Regions from separate parts of the Cellvibrio polysaccharolyticus genome, predicted to be linked through region 3. Evidence: predicted binding sites of a transcription regulator. Region 3 holds the regulator's gene; each other region holds the start of a gene.
The links. Region 3 encodes FNR, which switches genes on or off when oxygen is low (the NO sensors DNR and NnrR bind a similar motif). Its sites were predicted from a motif close to TTGATNNNNATCAA; they were not measured.
Positions count from the first base shown of each region.

Region 1: a site for FNR is predicted at 2,702-2,715, ahead of C4F51_RS08660 (oxygen-binding di-iron domain-containing protein). Genes of this name have one in related genera too.
Region 2: a site for FNR is predicted at 2,802-2,815, ahead of ccoN (cytochrome-c oxidase, cbb3-type subunit I). Genes of this name have one in related genera too.

Region 1 covers NZ_PRDL01000001.1:2,027,141-2,033,936, reverse strand. The annotation lists gene C4F51_RS08680 (hypothetical protein) at 1-175, opposite strand, end outside; gene C4F51_RS08675 (DUF2058 domain-containing protein) at 181-720, opposite strand; gene earP (elongation factor P maturation arginine rhamnosyltransferase EarP) at 869-2,005, shown strand; gene efp (elongation factor P) at 2,043-2,609, shown strand; gene C4F51_RS08660 (oxygen-binding di-iron domain-containing protein) at 2,778-3,560, shown strand; gene C4F51_RS08655 (SIMPL domain-containing protein) at 3,598-4,326, opposite strand; gene rlmKL (bifunctional 23S rRNA (guanine(2069)-N(7))-methyltransferase RlmK/23S rRNA (guanine(2445)-N(2))-methyltransferase RlmL) at 4,796-6,796, opposite strand, start outside.
Region 2 covers NZ_PRDL01000001.1:3,315,295-3,322,090, reverse strand. The annotation lists gene sbcB (exodeoxyribonuclease I) at 1-1,108, shown strand, start outside; gene C4F51_RS14025 (argininosuccinate synthase) at 1,343-2,560, shown strand; gene ccoN (cytochrome-c oxidase, cbb3-type subunit I) at 2,944-4,398, shown strand; gene ccoO (cytochrome-c oxidase, cbb3-type subunit II) at 4,410-5,021, shown strand; gene C4F51_RS14010 (cbb3-type cytochrome oxidase subunit 3) at 5,024-5,224, shown strand; gene ccoP (cytochrome-c oxidase, cbb3-type subunit III) at 5,227-6,129, shown strand; gene ccoG (cytochrome c oxidase accessory protein CcoG) at 6,383-6,796, shown strand, end outside.
Region 3 covers NZ_PRDL01000001.1:1,407,788-1,414,583, reverse strand. The annotation lists gene C4F51_RS06010 (FKBP-type peptidyl-prolyl cis-trans isomerase) at 1-495, shown strand, start outside; gene rdgC (recombination-associated protein RdgC) at 582-1,493, shown strand; gene purE (5-(carboxyamino)imidazole ribonucleotide mutase) at 1,590-2,081, shown strand; gene purK (5-(carboxyamino)imidazole ribonucleotide synthase) at 2,085-3,173, shown strand; gene fnr (fumarate/nitrate reduction transcriptional regulator Fnr) at 3,349-4,092, shown strand; gene C4F51_RS05985 (DUF4202 domain-containing protein) at 4,096-4,707, shown strand; gene C4F51_RS05980 (SirB2 family protein) at 4,839-5,210, shown strand; gene C4F51_RS05975 (hypothetical protein) at 5,407-5,925, shown strand; gene C4F51_RS05970 (hypothetical protein) at 5,959-6,324, opposite strand; gene trhO (oxygen-dependent tRNA uridine(34) hydroxylase TrhO) at 6,399-6,796, opposite strand, start outside.

The DNA of each region.
Region 1 (6,796 bases), 620 kb from region 3:
CACCGACCGCAAAGATCAGCGTCAGGGTCATCGAGCTGCCATCACCCGGGCCAAACAAAGCGTACAACATGGATGGCATGGCACTGACCAATACCACCATCAAACTGAAGGCAATCCACTTGATACCGGTGGATGCTTTGCTACGCAATATTGCCGTGATGGGATTTTTCAGCATGGCATTTACCACATCAAATCGTCTGGAATAACGTAATCCTTATAAGGATCGTCCTCGTCCACTGACGTTTCTACCGGTTTTGCCAGCGGGATGATGGCTTTTTCGTCACGCTGGGCAATCTTATCAGCAACGACTTTCGGTACCAGTTCGTAGTTATCGCCAAGGCGAGCCACCACCAGTTGACCGCGGTTGATCTGCTGCAACACCAGCCCGGACACGCGGATTTTTTTGATGAATTTGCTATCCGTAAAATGGAATTCCTGCTCGCCATCGCCTTTGGGCTGACGGTGGTTTTCAATCAATTGACGAATTTGGGCGGCAACGGCTTTTTGTTGCAGCTCTTCGTCGCGCTTGCGATTCAACTCGCGATCGCGCTCAACTTTTTGCTGGCGAGTCAGCTCGGCCTGAACCTTGACCTCATCTACCGGGCCATCGGCTGAACGCCGGGCGACGTTATCCTGCTTGCGCTTTTCCTTATTCACTTGTTTGGCCTGCTTTTTGTCGATCAGACCGGCTTTCAGTAATTGATCCTGTAACGATGCCATATCACACCTGGTTATACGGGTTGCAAAAACGCCGATTGTACACCACTGTCCCGCGTCCGTTGACACTTCGTCAGCGACCGGGCCGCTCTGCTACACTGCGCGGATTTAAAGGGTGCAGGCCATCCGCGCCATTCATCAAAGGCTAACTATGTCATCACTAACCCGCCGCCGCTGGGACATTTTTTGTCAGGTTATCGATAACTATGGTGATATCGGCGTCTGCTGGCGCCTGGCCAGACAGCTGGCCTGCGAATACGGGCGAGAGATCCGTTTGTTTGTTGATGACCTTGCCGCCTTTGAACGGATTTGCCCGTCGGCGCGACTGGCAGAAATGCCTTTCTTTGAAAGCGTGGAGATACGACCCTGGCCGGAAAGCTATACCGGCATCGAACCGGCCGAGGTAGTTATTGAGGCGTTTGCCTGTGAGCTGCCAGAGGGCTACCGCCAGGCGATGCGCGGCCAGACAACTGCGCCAGTGTGGATCAATCTGGAGTATTTAAGCGCCGAAGACTGGGTAGACGACTGCCACCTGCTGGCTTCTATTGCGCCCGACTCGGGCATGAAGAAAACCTTTTTCTTTCCGGGCTTTAACGCAAAAACCGGCGGTTTGATACGCGAGAGCAACCTCGGTGATCGCAAGGCGGTATTCCATCCGCAAAAAACGGCATTTCTCCACGCTATTGGCCTGCCGCAACACGCCAGCGAAAACCTGCTGATATCACTGTTTTGTTATGAAAACCCGGCGCTGGCAAGTTTGCTCGGCGCCTGGCAACAGGCCGGGCAAGCCATCACGGTTATTGTGCCTGAGGGCAAAGCGCTGCTGGCCTTACAACCGCTTCTTGAGCAGCCGCTGACCATCGGCAACCCCATCGTGCTGGGCTCGCTGACGCTGCTGGCCATTCCGTTTTTATCCCAGACCGACTACGACCATTTGCTCTGGTGCTGCGATATCAATTTTGTGCGCGGTGAAGATTCGCTGGTGCGTGGCATCTGGGCGGAAAAACCGCTGGTGTGGCACATCTACCCGCAACAGGAAGAAGCACATCTGGTAAAGCTCGACGCCTTCATGACCAGGCAACTTATTCACGCCGATGCAGCATTTGGCGCAGCACTTCGCGAACTGTGGCAGCAATGGAATATCGGGGGCGATTGCGGCGCCAGTTGGGCCAACTGCCTGGAAAAACGCGAGCAATGGATGGATACCGTCCGAAAACACGCCACAGAGCTCAATTCTTTGGGGAATGTAGCTGCAAAACTGGTGCAATTTTGTGAAAAAACGATATAGTAGCCGCCGATTTTAACCTCCTCATTTGGGAACTACCATGAAGACAGCACAAGAACTGCGCGCTGGTCATGTGATCAGCATCGACGGCTCACCTTGGGTGATTCAGAAGGCAGACTTTAGCAAATCCGGCCGTAACTCGGCGATTGTTAAAATGAAGCTGAAAAACCTGCTGAACAATCTGGCCACAGAAACTGTTTACAAAGCGGACGATAAATTCGAAGACATCGTTCTCGACCGTAAAGAAGTAACTTACTCCTACTACGGCGATCCGTCGTACGTGTTCGTGGATAGTGATTACGAGCAGTACGAACTCAATAAAGAAGACCTGGGCGACCTGCTTCCTTACATTGAAGACGGCATGCAAGACGTTTGTGAAGCGGTATTCTACGATGGTCGCGTTATCTCCATCACTCCGCCAAACACCATCGTTCGTGAAATTTCCTACACCGAACCGGCTGTTCGCGGTGACACTTCCGGTAAAGTTATGAAGACTGCACGTCTGAACAACGGTACCGAGTTGCAAGTATCTGCTTTCGTAGAAATCGGCGATCTGATTTCTATCGATACCCGCACTGGCGAGTACAAATCCCGCGCCAAGGCGTAAATCGCTCACTCCGTGGATTCCCCGGAAACCACGGAGCGCTTTTTCTGCAGCAATATTCCCTGCCCGTTTTTTGCCTTGCAACTGACACCCGGTTGATATAAATCAGCACACCTCTGCCAGCAACCCCCTATAAAGACACCTGAATACAATCTGTTCAGGAAATAGATAATGGCAAGCAAGGCTCGCACGCTGTTTGATAATGGCACACACAAAGTACTCTGTTTTGATCAGCTGGTCAGTGGTGATGGTGTTCAGGCCAACCAATTTCTGATTATTGATCACGACCAACACGCCCTGCTCGACCCGGGCGGCGACCTCACCTATATGCCGTTGGCGCTGGCCGTTAGCGATTATATTCCGCTTAAAAAATTAACCTACGTGTTCGCCTCTCACCAGGACCCGGATATCATCGCCTCGCTCGATAAATGGTTTTTGCACACCGGTTGCCGGGTGGTTTGCTCGAAACTCTGGGCGCGTTTTTTACCGCACTTATCGGCGGGTTACCTCAGTCAATTACAAGGACAAAACACCACCGACCGCATGATTGCGGTGCCCGATGCCGGGCAGGAAATTCCACTGGGGAAAACGTCCATCAAAGCCTTGCCCGCGCATTTTTTACATTCGGTTGGAAACCTGCACTTCTACGACCCGGTCAGCAATATTTTATTTTCCGGCGATATGGGCGCTTCGCTGGTGGATGATGCCGAACCGGTAACGGATTTTGCTGCGCACATTCCTTCCATGCTGGGCTTTCACAAGCGCTACATGGGAGGCAATAAAGTGTGTCGTTTGTGGGCAAATATGATCCGGCAATTAAATCCGGGGATGATCGTTCCGCAACACGGACGTGCATTTTGCGGGGAAAAGATGGTGCATCAATTTCTGGATTGGATCAGCGAGCTGGAATGCGGAATGGATTTACTGGATCAGCGGGATTATCGTTTGTTCTAATGCGGAAAAAGCGGCCGGGATTAACCGGCCGGAAAAATCATTTGATCAAATAAACAACATACACTTTGGCTTTTGCACGAATCACGCCCGGCTCGAAAGGCTCTCCGGATTTCATCAACCGGTCAGCCGTCGCACTCACACTGGCGGCATTGCCATACACTTCGCGATTGGGGGTCAGAAAATAAGTCTCTTCCCGGCGCAGATCGAATTCGGAAATGGAATAAACATCACCCAGTTTTTTACCTTGTGACGTTACCAGATTGGTTGCTCTTGCACGGGCATCTTCCAGTGCTTTCACCAGCGCTTCATCGCTAACGGCTTTTTCATCGGTAACGGCCAGGCGCGTATCAACGGTGTTGGACAGCTCGGCATCCACCAGCGCTTGCATCAGCGGACCGTAATTTTCCAGGTTGCGCAAGGTCACCTCCACCTGGCGATAAACCCGGCTGCCACGCGGCACCTGTTTGCCTTCTACGTAATCGTACACCGGGGTAACCTGCAAGGCGGTGGTGGCAATATCGCGGGACTCAATAGCGAGCGATTTCAGTGTTGCCAGCAGGCTGGTAGAGCGTTTGTCAACGTCCTGCTTGGCCGCACCAACGTCCTCATTTTCGGCACTCAGCCCGAGGCTGATGGTCATCTGGTTGGGAATAACTTCTATTTCTGCAGAGCCCTCAATGTAGATATGGGGCTTGTCTGGCAGTGGCGAGGCAATAGCCAGTGAGGAAGCAAAGAAGGCAATACAGAAAAAAATTACAGGCTTCATAGAAAAGTCCTTGATCAATACCAACCGATTAACGGTAATTCCCGAAGCGGGAAAGCCGTCACTATAATGGTCAGGTGGCGGGTAATTTGTAATTTGCTGTAAAAAATTACACAGCGTCACATGCAATTACCCAAACACTATTTACCGCCTGAGCGAACATTCCGATACAGCACAAAATAACTCTTGAGAAAATAATAATTGCGAGAACAACAACATCGATTAAAAAACAGTCTGACAAAAAAATGATAGTTTAAAATCTGGTAAATTTCAGACTTGCTCCGTCATAAATAATTCCGGCTTCGCCAACCACCCTTCGAGCATCTTATAACCCTGGAAACTTGTCATTACTGTTTTTTCCTGAGAGAAAGCAGCAACCACAATATCGGGTGGTTGCTGCATTGTGACAGTAGCGACTGAATGCCAGCTGAATGAATACCCGGTTTTCAGCGGGGCAGCTGTAGCGCGCCAATCAGTGGGTAATCAACCAGCACTGGTGAATTTTTGTGTTGCGCTGAAAATCCTGGTCAATCGTTTGCGCCGTAATATCTTTTATTTCATAAGCCGACAAGGCATCGTTATCCAGCTTGAAGCTACGCAGGTTGTTGGAAAATATCAGGGTGCCACCTTCTGATAAGGCGCGCATGGCGTTATGAATTAAAGCCACGTGATCACGCTGAATATCCAGCACATCTTCCATACGTTTTGAGTTGGAAAAGCTCGGCGGGTCGAGCAAAATCAGATCAAACTGCTGAGTATTCTCTTCCAGCCAGCGCAAACAGTCAGCCTGCTCAAGCCGGTTGCGAGCTTCGCTCAGACCGTTAAGCGCAAAATTGCGCCGTGCCCAATTCAAATAGGTGTTGGACATATCCACACTGACGGTAAATTTTGCACCGGCCATCGCGGCGCGCACGCTGGCGGTAGCGGTATAACAAAACAAATTCAGAAAGCGTTGATCGCGGGCTTTACTGGCGATCAAATCCCGCACCGGACGATGATCGAGAAACAAACCGGTGTCCAGGTACTGCCACAAGTTGATTTGCAAACGGGAGGAACCTTCCACCACGGTAATCAAATCGCCTTGCGGGCGCTCACTGACTTTTTCATATTGGGACGTGCCTTTATTGCGACGACGCTGCTTGTAGCTGATACGGGACGCAGGCACCTCCAACGCAAAAGGAACCGCCGCCTCAATCTCGGCAAAGCGCTGGGCAGCGCGGTCTTCATCTACAGATTTCGGCGCAGCGTATTCCTGTACATGTACATAAAGTTGCTCTTCGCGACCGCGCTCGGCCATGCCGCGATAGATATCAATGGCTGCCGCGTATTCCGGCATATCCGCATCGTACAAACGGTAACAGCGGATGTCATTTTTGCGCGCCCATTTGTCCAGCTGCTTGAAGTTTTTTTGCAGACGGTTCACCAGCATGCGCGCACCGTTGGATAAATCCGCTGCCTGTTGCTCGCGGTTTTCCACGGCAATTTGTTCTTCGGCTTTTTGCCGTTCTTCAACGTCCGCCCCAAAGCGTGCGTCCTGAGCGACGCGGCTTTGCACAAACGCAACGCTATCGATGGAGAACAACAGCAACTCGCTGGCGATGGTGCCGTTGAAAAATTTGTACTTTTTATCCGAACGCAAACCCATTTGTTTGCCGAGCTCCGGGTTGCCGGTAAACACCGCGGCCTGCCATCCCTGAAACTCATTGCGCAAACGTTCACCGAGGTGCGCGTATAGAATTTTCAACGATTCCACTTCACCCAATCGCTCGCCGTAGGGCGGGTTGGAGATCACCAGGCCAAATTCCAGCGCGGTATGAGTGGGCTTTTTAAATTCGGCCAGCTCTTTGCGGGAAACCCGCAGCCAATGATCCAGCTCGGCACTGACAATATTTTCTTCCGCCGCACGAATTACCCGTACGTCGGCGTCGTAGCCGCGAATTTCCGGTAAGGCACCGGCCAAACCGGCCTCTTTACGGGCAAGGGCTTCATCGCGCACGTCTTGCCAAACGTCTTTACTGTGGTTCAACCAGCGTTCAAAACCGAAGCTGACCCGCAGCAGGCCTGGCGCAATATCGGCGGCCATCAAGGCGGCTTCAATCAACAAGGTACCCGAGCCACACATAGGGTCGAGTAATGCACCGCCTTTGGCAGCGACTTCCGGCCAGCCGGCGCGCAGCAAAATGCCTGCCGCGAGGTTTTCTTTCAGCGGTGCGCTACCCTGCTTCAACCGGTAGCCACGGCGATGCAGGCTTTCGCCTGACAGGTCGATACTGATGATCGCCTTGTCTTTACTCAGACGCGCATTGACGCGTAAATCCGGGTCTCGTTTGGCCACTGAGGGTCGCTCACCGCCGCTGAATTCGCGCAATAAGTCAACAATCGCATCCTTGACCTTTACCGCACCAAACTGGGTATTACGAATGGCATCATTGGTACCCACAAAATCGACTAGCAACGAACCCGTAGGGCTGAG
Region 2 (6,796 bases), 1.9 Mb from region 3:
AAACGGCAATTCCCGCTGGGACATCATTGATATGGTACGTATGACGCGAGCTCTGCGCCCGGAAGGCATTAACTGGCCCGATTACGAAGACGGCACGCCCTGCTTCAAGCTTGAGATGCTGACCAAAGCCAACCGTCTTGAGCACGGGCATGCGCATGATGCCTTATCGGATGTCTATGCCACCATCGCCTTGGCTCGTCTGGTGAAGGAGCGGCAACCCAGGCTCTACGACTTTGCCTGGCGCCTGCGGGACAAGCGTTTCGCCAACAGCCTTATTGATATTGATGGTAGCAAGCCGGTATTGCATATTTCTTCCCGATTTTCGGCCGGGCAGGGCAATGCGGCGGTGATGTTGCCGTTGGCGTTGCACCCCGCCAACAAAAACAGTGTGATTGCTTTTAATCTCTCTTCTGACCCTGCTGACTTGTTGAATTTTTCGGCGGAGGAATTGCACGCACGGCTTTATGTTAGGCAGGAAGACCTCCCTGCCGGGCAGGAACGACTGGCGCTGAAAGAAATTCACCTGAATAAAACCCCGATGATTCTGCCGCTGACGATGCTGGATGCCAGCACGGCGCAGCGGCTGGGGCTGGATCGTGGGCGGTGCGAGCGTCATTGGCAGGTCTTTAATCAGCTATCGCTTTTTGAGGGTACGGCGCTACGGGAAAAGCTGGCGGCGCTCTATGCCATGGGGGAATTTGCTCCGCGCACTGATCCCGAGCAAATGCTCTACAGCGGCGGCTTTTTCAGTGATGCCGACAAACGGCTGATGAAAGCTGTGCGGCTATCGGCCCCCGAGGGGTTGGCACAAGCGGATTTTCCGTTTGAAGATGCCCGGCTGCCCGAGCTTTTATTTCGCTACCGCGCACGAAACTATCCGCATACGCTCTCGGCTGAAGAGCAGCAGCGCTGGCAGCAGTTCTGCTATCAGCGGCTGACAGACCCGGCCGCCGGGGCGAGCATTGCCTGGCCAGCGTTTGCCGAGCGGCTGGCGCAGTCGCGGTTGCAAGTGTCTGACGAGGCCCGGCTAATATTGCTGCAACAGTTGCAGGTGTGGGCTGAAGAAAAGTTGCGGATGGCAGGTGGCGATCCACGGCTTTATTTGTAACATTGATAGCGGATTTTACCAGGGCAGCTTATGCCGCATTGGCATGGTTATAAAAGATGCCGCCTCGTGGCTGGTTAAATGAGAAGGTTTACCATATGCCTGTTTAAACAGGAAAAAACAACGAATCCTTAACGAGTGTGTGGGAATTTGTTATTTTTACGAGTACAATCCTGCGCGCTGATTCACCCGTGGTTTACGCCGTATTTACAAACAGAATTCTCGTGGGAGCTCCCTATGTCATCCATCAAAAAAGTGGTTCTGGCCTATTCGGGTGGCCTGGACACCTCCGTAATCGTTAAATGGTTGCAGGAAAATTACGATTGCGAAGTTGTTACATTTACCGCTGATATTGGTCAGGGTGAGGAAGTGGAGCCAGCCCGTGCCAAGGCTCAGGCTTTGGGTGTTAAACAAATCTACATCGACGATCTGCGTGAAGAATTTGTTCGCGATTTCGTATTCCCTATGTTCCGTGCCAATACCATCTATGAAGGTGAGTACTTGCTCGGTACCTCCATTGCGCGCCCTCTGATCGCCAAACGTCTGATTGAAATTGCCAACGAAGTTGGTGCCGACGCCATTTCTCATGGTGCTACCGGCAAAGGCAATGATCAGGTTCGTTTCGAACTGGGAGCTTATGCGCTTAAACCAGGAATTAAAGTGATTGCGCCATGGCGTGAGTGGGATCTGACTTCCCGCGAAACCCTGATGACGTACTGTGAGAAGCACAATATTCCGGTGGATTTCAACAAAAAGAAAAAATCCCCTTATTCTATGGATGCCAACTTGCTGCACATCTCTTACGAGGGCGGCGTGCTGGAAAACCCATGGACCGAAGCTGAAGATGATATGTGGCGCTGGAGTGTTTCTCCGGAAGCTGCACCGGACGTGGCTACCTACATCGACCTGACCTATGAAAAAGGCGATGCGGTTGCTATCAATGGCGAACGTTTGTCACCGGCTACCATTCTGGCGCGTTTGAACGAGCTGGGTGGTGCGAATGGTGTAGGTCGTCTGGATATCGTGGAAAACCGTTACGTGGGCATGAAGTCTCGCGGTTGCTACGAAACCCCCGGCGGTACCATTTTGCTGAAGGCACACCGCGCGATTGAGTCTATTACTCTGGACCGCGAAGTGGCGCATTTGAAAGACAGCTTGATGCCACGCTACGCCGAAATGATTTACAACGGTTACTGGTGGAGCCCGGAGCGCAAAATGCTGCAAACGGCTATCGACGAGTCACAGCAGTTTGTAAACGGTGAAGTACGCGTCAAACTCTATAAAGGTGCTGTACACGTTGTGGGTCGTCGCTCTGCTGACAGCCTGTTCGACGAAAAAGTCGCCACCTTTGAAGATGATGCTGGTGCCTACAACCAGAAAGATGCCGAAGGCTTTATCAAGCTCAATGCGCTGCGTATGCGTATTGCTGCCAACAAAGGCCGTTCGCTGTTCTGATTGTTCTCAGATATGGATATTTAGCCCGGAAGTTGGATGATTTCCGGGTTTAGCTATATCCCGGGATTGTCTTTTGGCTTTCAGTGACCCTCCTGTGATCGCTGCAAAGACTCCGATGCTATAGGACAGGCGCCTGGGCGCCTGTGGTCGTTTGCTCATTCAGTTTAATGGGCAGGCGCATCGCTTATGGCATTGTGAAGACAGTCTGCAAGTTTCTGATATTGATCTGTTTTTAGGTAAATTGATCAATATCAAAGCCGACGGTCGGATTTTGGCGGAAGATGCCACAGTCATGCCATAGGCAACTGCGGAGATCCGATCTCGGCTATGCCCGAATCGGTTCGATTCGTTTTCAGTTTTTAAATTGTCGCTAGGAATGTCCTATGAGTAGTAATGTGGCTGCCGCCAATGACCGTCCGGTCTATAACTACAAGATAGTACGCCAATTCGCCATTATGACCATCGTCTGGGGTGTGGTCGGTATGGCTATCGGAGTGCTTATCGCCGCTCAGCTGTTCTGGCCTGAGTTGAATGATATTTTCCAACCTTACACTCACTTCGGTCGCTTGCGTCCTCTGCACACCAATGCGGTAATTTTCGCGTTTGGTGGTTGTGCGTTGTTTGGTACCTCTTACTACGTTGTGCAGCGTACCTGTCAGGCCAATCTTTTCGGTGGCTGGCTGGTGCCGTTCACCTTCTGGGGATGGCAACTGGTTATTATTCTGGCCATTATTACTTTGCCCCTGGGTTACACCAGCGCCAAGGAATACGCGGAGCTGGAGTGGCCAATTGATATTCTGATTGCGGTTGTCTGGATTTCCTACGCAGTGGTTTTCTTCGGCACTATCGTCAAGCGCAGCACCGACCACATCTACGTCGCTAACTGGTTTTACGGTGGTTTTATTCTGACGATTGCGGTGTTGCATATCGTTAACAGTGCCTTTACGCCGGTTAGCTTGACCAAGTCCTATTCTGCTTACGCCGGTGCTGCCGATGCAATGGTGCAATGGTGGTATGGCCACAATGCGGTAGGTTTCTTCCTGACTGCCGGCTTCCTCGGCATGATGTATTACTTCGTACCCAAGCAAGCGGGTCGTCCGGTTTATTCTTACCAGCTCTCTATCGTTCACTTCTGGGCGCTGATCTCCCTGTACATCTGGGCTGGTGCTCACCACTTGCATTACTCCGCACTGCCGGATTGGACTCAAAGCCTCGGTATGGTGATGTCCCTGATTCTGCTGGCGCCAAGCTGGGGCGGTATGATCAACGGTGTTATGACGCTGTCCGGTGCCTGGCACAAACTGCGTACCGACCCGACACTGCGCTTCCTGGTGGTTTCCCTGTCGTTCTACGGTATGTCGACCTTTGAAGGCCCGATGATGTCCATCAAAACCGTTAACGCCTTGTCACACAACACTGACTGGACCATTGCTCACGTACACGCCGGTGCGCTCGGCTGGGTAGCTATGATCAGTATCGGTGCGGTGTATCACCTGTTGCCAATCCTTTACGGACGCAAGCACATGTATAGCGTGGCGTGGGTAAATATCCACTTCTGGCTGGCTACCATCGGTACTGTTTTGTACATCGCTTCCATGTGGGTAAACGGCATTATGCAAGGTTTGATGTGGCGTGCATTTAATGCTGACGGCACCCTGACTTACAGCTTTGTTGAGGCCGTTGATGCCAGCTACCCGGGCTACTTTGTCCGCTTCCTGGGCGGGGCGTTCTTCCTCGCGGGTATGTTGCTGATGGGATATAACACCTACCGTACAGCCAAGGCTCCTGATGCTGTCGCATTGGATACCAATGTGGCTCCGGCTCCACAGGCGGCTTAAGGGGAAATTCGATGAAAGGTCATGATGTAGTAGAAAAAAATATTGGTCTGATGACTGTGCTGGTGATTGTTGCCATCAGCTTCGGTGGTCTGGTTCAGATCGTACCGCAGTTCTTTTTGAAAGAAACAACCACGCCCGTTGAAGGCCTGATGCCGCTGCCGGCGTTGATCCTTGAAGGCCGTGATATCTATATTCGCGAAGGTTGTCACGTATGTCACACGCAAATGGTTCGTCCATTGCGTGCCGAGGTTGAGCGTTACGGTCACTATTCAGTTGCCGGTGAATCTGTTTATGAGCATCCCTTCCTGTGGGGCTCCAAGCGTACCGGTCCGGATTTGGCCCGTGTAGGTGGTCGTTATTCAGATGACTGGCACAAGGTGCACTTGTTCAACCCGCGTATCGTGGTACCGGAATCGAACATGCCTGCCTTCCCATGGTTGTATGACAACAAGTTGGATGGCAAGCACACCGCTGCCAAAATGCGTGCCCTGCGCCGTGTCGGTGTGCCTTATACCGATGATGATATCGACGGTGCCCGAGCAGCTGTTGAAGGTGTTACCGAGATGGATGCGCTGGTTGCTTACCTGCAGCAACTTGGAATACTGCTTAAAGAGAAACGTTGATTATGGACCAGGGAACGCTTGGCGCCATCTCCACAGTTTTGGTAACGATTGCCTTCATCGGAGTTTGCTGGTGGGCGTTCGCGCCTAAAAGGAAGGGTCGCTTTCGTGACGACGCCAACCTTCCTTTTGCCGACGATGATGAAGAGCAACACAAACAGAATGATCAACATCATCCCGATGATGATGAAGCAGGGCGGAAATAAGCATGGGTATATTTTGGAATTTTTGGATTATCGGTTTAACCCTGACCAACCTTGCGTTGTTGTTATGGGTTCTGCTGGCCAACAGTAAAGTTGCTGTTAGCGATCAGGATCAGGAAGAGAACCGGACTACCGGTCACTCTTACGACGGTATTGAAGAGTACGATAACCCGCTGCCTCGCTGGTGGTTCTACCTGTTTATCGGCACTTTCATCTTTGCCATTGGCTATCTGATTGTTTTCCCGGGTCTGGGTGACTGGAAAGGTGTTTCCGGCTGGACGTCGGTAAAAGAATTGCGTGGCCATCAACAGCAGGCAGATGCCCGTTACGCAGAACAGTTTGGTATCTATGCCAACACGCCTATTGAACAACTGGCGCGTGATCCGGCAGCGATGAGAATGGGCTTGCGTCTGTTCGCCAACAACTGTGCGGTGTGCCACGGTGCTGACGGTGGTGGTAACTTCGGTTTCCCTAACCTGACAGATGACGATTGGCTGTGGGGCGGTACCCCGGAAAAGATCAAGGAGACCATTCTTCATGGTCGTCAGGCAGCAATGCCCGCCTGGTCTGCCATTTTGGGTGAAACCGGCATTACCAACGTCACTGAATATGTACTGTCGCTGTCCGGTAGCGAGCATGATGATGTTAAAAGTACGGCGGGTGAGCAATTGTTTGTTACCAACTGTGCGGTTTGCCACGGCGTAGACGGTAAAGGTAATCAGTTACTGGGCGCGCCTAATCTGACTGACAACATCTGGTTATACGGCGGTGAGCCACACGAAATCCGTCAAACCATCCGTCAGGGCCGTAACGGCATGATGCCTGCACAGCAGGAACTGCTGAAAGAGGAGCGTATCCATCTGTTGGCTGCTTATGTTTACAGCCTGTCCCTTGAGGATGCGGAATAACGCTGCAGTGCATTACAGGAATTCGCTGAGGAATTGATATTTGCTGGCCGCAGGCCTTGAAAATCGCTGGAAAATTACCATTTAATGCATGTAAAATGCATCTTTCAGTGATCGTCATTCTTGACCGCGGCCTGCACGATTCGAGGCAGGTTCCGTAGGAGCAAGTGTTAAAAAGATAAGAGAGGGAAAAGAAAACATTTTTTCTTTTCCCTTTTTTTTCAGCTGTTATCTCTCTTCCTGCGAGGTTTTTCCCTTGAGCGATAAACCAGAGACATCTTCAAAAAACACCGTCCAGCATCAGGACCCCGCCAACGAAATTCGCTACGTAAACCTCTACGAAGCTGCCGACAAAATCTATACCCGTCGCATCACCGGCTTTTACCAACGCTTGCGACGTTACACCGGTATTCCTCTCTTGCTGGGCTATTTGTTGATGCCCTGGTTGGTCATCGATGGCCGGCCCGCCATGTTGTTTGATTTGCCCGAGCGCAAGTTTCATATCCTTTCGTTGACCTTCTGGCCGCATGACGGCATGTTGCTGGCGTTTTTGCTGATTATCGCCGCTTTTGCGCTCTTTACTGTCACCGTGCTGGTGGGGCGTGTGTGGTGTGGTTTTACCTGTCCGCAAACCGTATGGACGCAGATGTTTATCTGGGCGGAACACTTT
Region 3 (6,796 bases):
GATGCGCTGGAAGGCAAGGAAAGCACCGTTTCCCGTGCTGACCTGGAAGCTGCTTTTGGTGTTATCAGCCAGCGCATGCAGGAAGTACAGGCTGCCAAAGCCAAAGAACTGGCCGGTGCCGGTGAAGCCTTCCTGGCCGAGAATGCTAAAAAAGCGGGTATTACCACCACCGCATCCGGCTTGCAGTACGAAGTTATTACCGAGGGCGAAGGTGCCAAACCTACCGCCACCTCTCGCGTAAAAACCCATTACCACGGCACCCTGATTGACGGCACGGTATTCGATTCTTCCTACGACCGTGGTCAGCCAATTGATTTCGCGGTTAACGGCGTGATTGCCGGTTGGACTGAAGCCCTGCAATTGATGCCGGTTGGTTCCAAGTGGCGCTTGTACGTTCCTTACAACCTCGCCTACGGTGAGCGTGGCGCCGGTGCCGCTATCGGCCCTTTCTCCACCCTGATTTTTGATGTTGAGTTGCTCGACATCGTTGGCTGATAAGCCGGATACCCGGCGCAGTAATGTGCCGGGTATCGCCTTCCCGAATATTATCTTCCCTTCTGTTTGTTGTTCGGACTATTGCCATGTGGTTTAAAAACCTGCGTTTATACCGTCTTACCGAAAAGTGGACCCTGTCGCCTGAAGAGTTGCACAGCGCGCTTGAGCCTTTTATTTTCAACCCTTGTGGCAGCCTCGACCCGATGCGCTACGGCTGGGTTGCGCCGCTGGGACGCCACGGCAGCGAGCTGGTGCATGTCACTAACGGCTACATCATGATTTGCGCGCAAAAACAGGAAAAAATCCTGCCAGCCTCGGTTATCAACGAGCAGCTGGAACAAAAAGTGGTTGCACTCAGCGAAGCAGAATCGCGCAAAGTGGGCCGCAAAGAGCGTCAGGAATTGAAAGATGAAATTATCTTTTCCCTGTTGCCACGTGCATTTACCCGCACCTCTCAGGATTTTGCCTACATCGCCCCGCAGGATGACCTGATTGTGGTCAATGCGTCTTCAGCCAAGCGCGCCGAAGATATGTTAAGCGCCCTGCGTGAAGCGCTGGGAAGCCTGCGCACCCTGCCGCTGACCACCAAAAACGCCCCGCCACAGGTTATGACCCATTGGCTGCGTTCGGATGAATTGCCTCAGGACATCCAGTTGGGTGACGAGTGCGAGCTGAAAGCCAGTAAGGACGAACGGGTTATTCGCTGCAAGAAGCTGGATCTGCAAGCCGAAGAAATCATTCGTCACCTCGATGGAGGCATGTTCGCCAACAAGGTCGCTATCAGCTGGAACGAAGCTATCCACTGCATTATTGATGAAGAGCTGGCCATTAAACGGGTCAAGTTCGACGACAAGATTTACGACCAGGCCAACGACCGCAACCCGGAAAGCTACGCCGAACAATTCGACGCGGATTTTTCCATCATGACGCTGGAATTGAAGAGCTTTATCAACTCGCTATTACACGCGTTTGGTGGCGAAAAAGAGCCCGCTGTTTAAGGCCTCCGGTTAACCGGCAAGAGACTGGGGTTAGCGCCATGCTTATGGTAAGATGCGCGCCTTTTTTCTGATATGCCGACATACAGGTAATCTGTTATGAGCAATAAAGTCGCTGTGATCATGGGCTCCAAAAGTGATTGGTCCACCATGCAGTCTGCGGTAGAAATTCTGCAGCAGCTGGGCGTGAGTTACCACACTGAAGTGGTTTCCGCCCATCGCACTCCGCAGAAACTCACCGAGTTCGCTGAACAGGCGGTAGACCAGGGCTATGCGGTCATTATCGCCGGCGCTGGCGGTGCTGCGCATTTGCCAGGCATGATCGCCGCTCACACCCGCTTGCCGGTCTTGGGCGTGCCGGTACAAAGCAAGGCGCTGAACGGTATGGACAGCCTGTTATCCATTGTGCAAATGCCCAAAGGTATTGCCGTGGGTACGCTGGCCATCGGTGTTGCCGGTGCTTTCAATGCCGGTTTACTGGCCAGCCAGATTCTGGCAGTAACCGACCCGGCACTGGCAGAGCGTCTGGAAGCATTCAGACATGCGCAAACCCAGGCCGTACTGGACAATCCCGATCCGAGTGTTGAGTAAACCATGAGCAGTTCTTCTACTATTTGGGTGCTGGGCGCCGGACAACTGGGCGCCATGCTGCAAACCGCTGGTCGTCCCCTGAATCTGGATGTTCGCCCGGTAGATATCGAATCGGCCAGCGCTCCGGCGCTGCAACCGGACGATCTGGTCACTGCCGAGCGCGAACAATGGCCCGCCTCGATTGCGACTGACGCACTGGCCGCACACGCCCGTTTCGTCAACCGCGATGTTTTCGGGTTACTGGCCGACCGCAAAACCCAAAAATCCCTGATTGATGAACTGCACCTGGCAACGGCTCCCTGGCAAGCGGTGGAAGCAAACACCACCGAAGCAGCATTGCACACCCGTCTGGGTGAGCGCGTACTGTTAAAACGCCGCACCGGTGGCTACGATGGCCGCGGACAACACTGGCTGCGTCAACCGCAACAGGACACCATCCCGAGCGACTGGTATGGTCAGGCGATTGCCGAACAGGCCATCGCTTTTGATGAAGAAGTGTCTCTGGTTGGCGCCCGTGATGCGCAAGGTAACTGTGTTTTCTATCCATTGACGCTGAATCTGCACGTTAACGGTATTTTGCTCGGCTCTGTTGCCCCCCTGAACCGCCTTGCTCACTTGCAGGCACAGGCAGAACACATGCTTTCTGCCCTGCTCAACAAGCTGAATTATGTGGGTGTGATGGCCATGGAGTGTTTCCGCACCGGCGATCACCTGATGATCAACGAGCTGGCACCCCGCGTACACAACAGCGGCCACTGGACCCAGGCCGGCGCCAGCATTAACCAGTTTGAGTTGCATTTGCGCGGCGTCAGCGGTTTGCCACTGGGCTCGCCGGTGATCAAAGGCACCAATGTGATGGTTAACCTGGTCGGCACCGAACAACAAACCGCCTGGCTGGCCGTACAAGGCGCCGAGCAAATCTGGTATGGCAAGGAAGTGCGCCCGGGGCGCAAAGTGGGCCACATCAATTTTTGCGGCAACAGCGCCGGCCTGAAAACCTCGTTGTCTGCCCTGCAAAACCATTTGCCCGACAACTATGCCGACGTCATTGCATGGCTGACCGCGCAACTGGACAGCGACCACCCTCAGTAAACATCTCACTCTTCACCACCTGTTTTACACAGAACAGGTGGTGAATCGCAGCAAACAGCCATACCAGCGGTTAATTGATCCTAATCAACTATTTACCCCCGATTGTAAAGCTGCAACAATTCCCCTCAGTAGTCTCACTCAAAGCAAGCCTTTTTGGTTTGTCACAGGTTTAGCCATGACCAGTACTCCCGCCAAAAACAACGCCACCTGCCCTCATGACAAGCGGGTATCCTGCGGTAACTGCCGCCTGAACACGATCTGCCTGCCCATTACTTTTCATGTGGATGACATTGATCGCCTCAATGACATTATCCAGCGCGGCCGGCCGCTACAAAAAGGCGAATATCTCTACCGCGCCAACGACACGTTCCAATCAGTGTTTGCAATTCGATCCGGTGCGGTAAAAGCCCTCACGCTGAGTGATAGCGGCAGCGAACAAATCACCGGCTTTTATCTGCCGGGCGAAGTGGTGGGCATGGACGGTATTGCCGATAACCGCTACACCAACTCGGTTATCGCGCTGGAAACGTCTTCTGTTTGTGAAATCCCTTTCAGCCGCATGGAAGACCTGAGCCTGCAAATTCCCAGCTTGCAGCGACACTTTTTCCAATTGCTGAGCCGTGAAATTACCCAGGATCAGCACATCATTGCTCTGCTCAGTAAAAGCAGTGCAGAAACCCGTATCGCCGCCCTGCTGCTGAGCATTTCCAGTCGTAACAGCCGCCGCCAATTGTCGGCAACACAATTTCACCTGCCCATGTCCCGTACCGATATGGGTAACTTTTTAGGTTTGACCATTGAAACGGTCAGCCGGATTTTTTCACGCTTGCAAAAACAGGGCGTTCTCGCCGTGGATAAAAAAGAAATTACTATTCTGGATTTGCCAGCCCTGACTACGCTTTCAACCGAGAATCATTGACCCGTGGTAAACACTGACCAACGCTTGCAGCTTGTCTTTTCCGCCATTGATAAACTCAATCATGAAGACCCCAATACCACCCTGGTAGAGGGCAAACCGGTAGCCAATGAATGGCTTTACGGCCAGCGCATGAGCGCACAACTCGCCGCCTTCCGTCCGGACGCTGACGAACTGCTGCAAATTGCTGTGCGCGCGCAACATATTGGCCGCTGGAAAATTCCCCGCAGCGATTACCCGATGGATCGCCAGGGCTACAAACGCTGGCGCACTGATCTGGCACGCCTGCATGGCGAAATCACCGGAAAATTAATGAGCGAGCACGGCTACGCCGAAGACGACATTACTCGCGTGGCTGACCTGCTGCTAAAGAGAAATCTCAAACGCGATAATGACGCCCAGACGCTGGAAGATATTGCCTGCCTGGTTTTTCTGGAGTTTTATCTGGCCGATTTCGCCAACAAACACGCTGAAGACAAGCTGATCGACATCATTCGCAAAACCTGGAACAAGATGTCGGAAAACGGCCATAAAGCAGCCCTGCAATTGCCTTTTGACGAAGCAATGCTAACGTTGATTGGCAAAGCCCTGACACCGGGCGACAAACCGGTACATTAAGGCCCCGCCAGCGCAACCAATCCTTTGAAAAATATTCACCGCCGGCTTCACCCCGGCGGCACGCGTTTAACAGCCGCAGAGCTGCCAACATTTATAAGACTTACAAATAGCCACGCAATGGAGAAGACCCGATGTACCTGATGCTGAAACACCTGCATATGACACTGGCATTACTCACTTTTATCAGCTTTTTTGTCCGCGGAATCTGGATGTGGCGAGGCTCGGCCTGCCTGCAAAAGAAACTGGTAAAAATTCTGCCTCACGTAATCGACACCTTTTTATTGATCACCGGTGTAACCGTTGCGGTTTACCTGGGCTTCAAACCGTCAGAACATCCCTGGCTGCTGAGCAAAATGATCGCCCTGGTGGTTTACATTGGCCTCGGTGTCGTAGCGTTTAAACATCGCTCCCCTGCCGTGCGTAAATCTGCCTGGGTTGCTGCACTGCTGGTGTTTATCTATATTGTCAGCGTTGCCATCACCAAAAACCCGATGCCGTTGTAACCTGCCCGTTTCTATTAATGTGTGGCGTCTCGCCACACATTAATAGATTATCCGAATAAAAATTCCCCTTATATCTCTAAAAGTTATTATCGAGACCTTTTTCATAACACGCTATTGACGTCAGTTACGAAGTGATCTATATCACACTCCAGGTGTTGGATACTTCCATAAACTCTAATAATTGACTGGCGCCCCCATGAAAAAAATAATGACGTTATTGGCACTATTCTGTCTGTCCGCTACCGCTCTGGCATGTGATGAAAGCTGTTTACGCGAGCAGGCGATGAAAACCCACAATATAAAATTCCCGACCTATCTCGACAGCCAGTACTGCCGAAATACCAGTATTGATTTTCTGTTGAATGCGCGGAAGAGTTTGCAGCATTACCACGATGAGCGACTGAATACCGCGCATCGCGGCGGCATTCGCAATATTCGCAATTTTCTGGAGCAACGCCGGGAGTGGTTAAACGAGTGCGATCAGTATCTGACGTTGACCATGCAGGGGCGGTTATTTCGCAGCAAGGAAACCAGCGATCAAATCTTTCATACCATTGGCCAGGTATCGGAAGAACTGAATCGTTTGATAGGTATCCCGGCGTCCGCCAATGAAGACAGCATGACCCTGACAGAAATTGCCAGGCAGCGGTTTGAACAAATGTTCCGCCAACTGGATCACCACCGCACAGATTTGCAGTTACGCGGTTTGTTATAAAATAAAAAAGGCATCCCTGGATGCCTTTTTTATTTACGAAGTGCTGTCAGAATTGGCGGGGGCTTTCTTTTTCAATGACAACACGCTGCGTTGCGGCTTGTCTTCACGCTCGGCAAAACGTTTTGCCTGGGCTTCCCGCTCGCGGATAGCAGCCATTTTCGGATCATCAGCGCGGGTGCTGTAGCCGGAGGAATAACCGTTGGTTTTTGAGGCTTTGGCCAAAAATTCCAGCCCGCAACGCAACAGCCGAGCCTGATCAATAAAGTTTAAATCCGTGGGAAACTTGCCTGGCTCAACCGCACTCGGATCAGCGGGATTACCCTCTACCCTGAGCACAAAACCACTACTATGTGTCGCAGTACCTGCTGCAACATCCGCAACCCAGTCATCAAAGTTCATACAACCTGCTCGAATGATGTAACACCCCGCCATTCACTACTGTTAAGGATAGCGGGGCTGTAATTATGTGAATATCAGCCTGTGGCTGACTGTTTTTCTGCCCGTTGCTGACGCTCCGGCGGCAAAGCGCCAATATGCACTTCATTGCGCTGTTTTGCCAACTCAATTTGCTTCTGACGCTCTTTAAAACGCAATTTTTGATCCGGTGTCAGCTTGTCGAAACATTTCGGGCAGCTGACCCCCGGTACATATTCAGCGGCCAGTTTGTCATCTTCAGTAATCGGGTGGCGACAACCGTGGCACTGATCGTAATCACCTTTTTGCAGGCTGTGATTGACTGCCACGCGGTTATCAAAAACGAAACACTGACCGCGCCACAAGCTTTCTTCTTCCGGCACCTCTTCGAGGTATTTCAGAATGCCGCCTTCAAGGTGGTAAACCTCTTCAAAACCTTGTTGTTTGAGATAGGCCG